Regions from separate parts of the Rhodococcus sp. Z13_19A genome, predicted to be linked through region 2. Evidence: predicted binding sites of a transcription regulator. Region 2 holds the regulator's gene; the other holds the start of a gene.
The links. The regulator LexA, encoded in region 2, represses DNA repair genes until DNA is damaged. The targets are predictions, from matches to a motif close to CGAACANNTGTTCG.

Region 1 (2,467 bases), on a different contig from region 2:
GCGCAGCGCGTCCGGCTCGTGCACCGACAGCACCGCCATGGCCAGTCGCGGGCCCACCCCGGAGACGGTGAGCAGCAGCCCGAACAGCTCCCGGGACTCCGCGTCGCCGAAGCCGTACAGGGTGAGCGCGTCCTCGCGGACGATGAGCGTGGTGGACAACCGACCCTCGTCGCCGCGGCGCAGCCCCGCCAGGGTGGCCGGGGTGGCGTGCACGCGCAGGCCCACTCCGCCGACCTCGACCACCGCGTGGTCGAGCCCCAGGGACAACACCTCTCCGCGGATGGAGGAGATCACCGAGCGCCTGCCTTTCGTGCCTGGGCCAGTCGTTCCTGGTACCGGCGCTGCTGCTCGGCCGCCGCCTGCTCGGCAGCAGCCAACCGGGCCATCATCGGCGCTCGCCAGCAGTGGCAGATGGCCAGGGCGAGCGCGTCGGCGGCGTCGGCGGGTGCGGGCTTGACGTTGAGGCCCAGCAGCTTGGTCACCATCGTGGTCACCTGCGCCTTGTTCGCCGTGCCGCTGCCGGTGACGGCGGCCTTGACCTCGCTGGGGGTGTGGAAGCTGACGGGGATGCCGCGCCGGGCCGCCGAGAGGGCCACCACTCCGCCGGCCTGCGCGGTGCCCATGGCCGTGCGCACGTTGTGCTGGCTGAACACCCGCTCCACCGCGACGACGTCGGGTGAGTGCACGTCCAGCCAGTGCTCGGCCGCCTGGGAGATGAGCAGCAGCCGCTGGGCCAGGTCGAGGTCTGCGGGCGTGCGGACCACGTCCACGTCCAGCGCGAACACCTCGCGGCCACGGCCACCCTCCACCACGCCGAAGCCGCAGCGGGTCAGGCCGGGGTCGACACCGAGCACGCGCACTGGCTCATCCCCTTTGCTCCTGGTCAGCGCCCGCTCCGGTGCGAACAGACGTTCGAACTCTAGTGGGCGCGGTGCGGTGCACCGAGCAGCGACACGCTCGGCAGTGCGGGTCCGGAGTCGTCCGGCCCTGAGATAGGTTCGAACCGGAATAATCCGGCACGAACACTGGAGCCGCATGCCCCTGGTTGAGCTCGAGCGTCCCGCAGCCGGCCTGGCCGTGGTGACGCTCAACCGGCCGGAGCGACTCAACGCCCTGAGCTTCGCCCTGGCGGAAGAGCTGCACGCCACGCTCGCCCTGCTGGAGCAGGACAACGAGGCTCGGGTGGTGGTGCTCACCGGCGCCGGTCGAGGCTTCTGCGCCGGGCTCGACCTCAAGGACGAGACGCAGCGCTCCCCCACCGCCGCCGGGCTGAGCGGACCAGCGGCCGGGATGCGCTCCCAGGAGTACCTCGCCTCTTTGGTGCCCCGCCTGCAGCGGCTGCCGCAGACGGTGATCGCCGCGGTCAACGGCCCGGCCTTCGGTGGTGGACTGGCGCTCGCTGCCGCCTGCGACCTGCGGATCGCGGCGGCATCGGCCACCTTCGGCGTGCAGTTCATCAAGATCGGCGTGTCCGGGTGCGACATCGGCATCAGCTACACGCTGCCGCGGCTGGTCGGGCTCTCCCGCGCCACCGAGCTGATCACCACCGCGCGCACGTTCGACGCCGAGGAGGCGGAGCGCATCGGCCTGCTCACCCAGGTGGTGCCGGACGCGCAGCTGCTCGTCGCGGCACGCGAGCTGGCGGCCACCCTGCTGGCGCACAGCCCCTTCGCGCTGGCGATGACCAAGCAGGTGCTCACCGCGAACGCCGCGGCCACCAGCGTGGACGCAGCCATCGCGCTGGAGAACCGCACCCAGATCCTGGCGGGCAGCAGCAGCGACTTCCGCGAGGCCAGCGCGGCCTTCCGGGAGAAGCGCCCACCGCGGTGGGCATCACCGTCCCCCTCCACAGGAGAGTCATGAACCACGACCAGCTCAACCGGCTCTTCGACCTGGCTGGGCGCACCGCCATCGTCACCGGCGGCACCCGCGGCATCGGGCTGGCCATCGCCGAGGCCTACACCTGCGCCGGCGCCAACGTGGTGGTGGCCAGCCGCAAGGCCGAGGCCACCAAGGCCACGGCCCAGCACTTGCAGAGCCTGGGCGGCAACGCCATCGGGGTGCCCACCCACGCCGGCGACCTGGACGCGCTGGCGACGCTGGTGCAGCGCACCGTGGCCGAGTTCGGCGGGGTGGACATCGTGGTGAACGGCGCGGCCAACCCGGTGACCCAGCCGCTGGGGCAGATGACACCGCAGGCGTGGGCCAAGTCGCAGGACGTCAACGTCCGCGGCCCGCTGTTCCTGGTGCAGGAGGCGCTGCCGCACCTGACGGCGAGCAGCCACGCCGCGGTGCTGAACATCATCTCGGTAGGCGCGTTCATGTTCGCGCCCAAGGTGGCCATGTACGCCGCGGGCAAGGCGGCCCTGATGTCGCTCACCCGGTCGATGGCCGCCGAGTACGCGTCACGGGGCATCCGGGTGAACGCCCTGGCGCCCGGATCGGTGGACACCGACATGGTGCGCAA
Region 2 (2,467 bases):
GCGCGCGACACCAAGCGCGACAGTCGCCGCCGCAACGAGGTGCCCAGCGTGGCCATCGCCGGCTACACCAACGCCGGCAAGTCCAGCCTGCTCAACGCCCTCACCGGTGCCGGGGTGCTGGTGCAGAACGCGCTGTTCGCCACCCTCGACCCGACCACGCGCCGGTCCGAGCTGGCCGACGGTCGCGAGTACGTGCTCACCGACACGGTGGGGTTCGTGCGGCACCTGCCCACCCAGCTGATCGAGGCGTTCCGCTCCACCCTGGAGGAGGTCGCCGACGCCGACCTGCTGCTGCACGTGGTGGACGGGTCGGACCCGCAGCCCACCCAGCAGGTGGCCGCGGTGCGCCAGGTGCTGGTGGAGGTGGCCGACGAGCGCAAGACCGGGCTGCCGCCGGAGCTGATCGTGGTGAACAAGGTGGACGTGGCCGACCCGGTGGTGCTGGCGCAGCTGCGCAACCTGATGCCGGACGCGGTCTTCGTCTCCGCCCACACCGGGGAGGGCATGGACGAGCTGCGGCAGCGGCTGGTCGAGCTGATGCCGCACCCGGAGGTGGAGGTGGACGTGCTCGTGCCCTTCACCCGCGGTGAGCTGGTCGCGCGGGTGCACTCGGAGGGGGAGGTGCTCGAGGAGACCCACCAGCCCGAGGGCACGCACCTGCGGGCGCGGGTGCGTGCCGACCTCGGAGCGGCGCTGGTGGAGTTCGCCAGCCCGCAGGTGCCTGCCTAGAGCTTGCGCATCACCGAGACCACCTTGCCGAGCACGGTGGCCTCGTTACCGGGGATGGGCTCGAAGGCGGCGTTGTGCGGCATCAGCCACACCTCGCCGTCTCGGCGCTTGAACGTCTTGACGGTGGCCTCGCCGTCGATCATGGCGGCCACGACGTCACCGTTCTCGGCGACGTTCTGCTGGCGCACCACCACCCAGTCGCCGTCGCAGATCGCCGCGTCGATCATCGACTCGCCGACCACGCGGAGCATGAACAGGGTGCCGTCGCCCACCAGCTCGCGGGGGAGGGGGAAGACCTCCTCCACCGCCTGCTCGGCCAGGATGGGGCCACCGGCGGCGATGCGGCCCAGCACCGGCACGAAGGTGGGGGTGGGCATCTGCTGCAGAACGCTGCCGCCCTCACCGGTGGTGGCCGCAGCGGCCTGGTTGGCCAGGTCCTCGGGCATCCGCACGTCCACCGCCCGGGGGCGGTTGGGGTCGCGTCGGAGAAACCCCTTGCGCTCCAACGCCTTGAGCTGGTGGGACACCGATGAGGTGGAGGTGAGGCCGACGGCCTCGCCGATCTCGCGGACGCTGGGCGGGTAGCCCCGCACCTCGACCGAGTCCCGGATCACCTCGAGCACCTTGCGCTGGCGCGGCGTGAGGCCGGCGGCGGCGGCCGACAGGTCGGCGGTCTCCTCGGCGGTGGCACCCGGAGCGGCACCCGCCGTGGTCGGGGCGCCGGGAGTGTGGCTGCTCATCGTGTGATGCCTCCTGTGGGGAACCGCGAGTGGTCCGGTGCTCTGCGACGAGGCCGCGCGGGTGTGCGTCCACCTGCGGAACTTCGCCAAAGTGCGGTGGTGTTCTGGTGATTCGAACTTAGTCCTGCAGCAGGTCACATTCAAACACCTGTTCGATCAACACGCCGACAGCTCTCGATTTTGTCGGTCGCCCCTGGTAGACATCGACCAGACGTTCGAATCGAACGCCTGTTCGACACGGGAGGTTGACATGCTCGATCTGGCTGATCGCCGCTCCACCCTGCACCGCGCGGGCGTTCGCAACGCACACTCACGTCTCGCTGGGCCACGTCTCACTGACTCCCTGCTGGTTGACCCGCGACGCCGCGCCGACCTGTTCGAGCTCGAGCGTGAGCTGCGCTCGCTGGGCTCCCTGCGGGCCGGGGACGCTGGGGCGGCGCGCACCGTGGAGGCGCCCCGGCGCACCCGCCGTCCCCGCGAGGTCGCCCGCCGCCGCCCGGCTGGGCGCCTGGTCGAGTACGGCACCGCCCCGCTCCGCCGGACGGCCTGCACGCCACGGGTCACTCGACCGTCCCCGGCTCAGGTGCGCCTGCGCCTGGTGGTCACCGGCGCCGTGCTCGCCGGCGCGCTCGCGCTCGGCGTGCTCGCCGTGGTGACTCTGGGGGGAGGCGGCGACGCCCCCATGCCCACGCAGACGGCCGTCACCCAGGTGCGCGCCGGGGAGAGCCTGTCCGCGGTGGCGGTGCGCTCGGCCCCGGGGGTGCCCGCGGCGGCCATGGTGCAGCGCATCGTCGATCTCAACGCCCTGGACACGGTCGCCGTGCGCCCCGGCCAGTCGCTGGTCGTGCCCGTCGGCGGATGACGCTGGACACGTGCTGGCGCCGTCGACCCCGCCGGACTGCTGGTGGCACACCGTCTCCGCGAGGCGGACACGCCGACCGGGCTGGGGAGACGCAAAATCCGTTGCCGATGGCTTGCATCGGGGCCTAGTGGGGATT

Region 1: ruvC (crossover junction endodeoxyribonuclease RuvC) is a predicted target of LexA. The motif match lies at 902-915, and genes of this name have one in related genera.

The regions. Positions count from the first base shown of each region.
Region 1 is NZ_JBYUNN010000003.1:97,304-99,770, reverse strand. Features, by position in the region: gene ruvA (Holliday junction branch migration protein RuvA) at 1-294, opposite strand, end outside; gene ruvC (crossover junction endodeoxyribonuclease RuvC) at 291-860, opposite strand; gene AC3YNX_RS11580 (enoyl-CoA hydratase/isomerase family protein) at 1,036-1,863, shown strand; gene AC3YNX_RS11575 (SDR family NAD(P)-dependent oxidoreductase) at 1,860-2,467, shown strand, end outside.
Region 2 is NZ_JBYUNN010000002.1:682,481-684,947, forward strand. Features, by position in the region: gene hflX (GTPase HflX) at 1-729, shown strand, start outside; gene lexA (transcriptional repressor LexA) at 726-1,469, opposite strand; gene AC3YNX_RS09945 (LysM peptidoglycan-binding domain-containing protein) at 1,720-2,331, shown strand.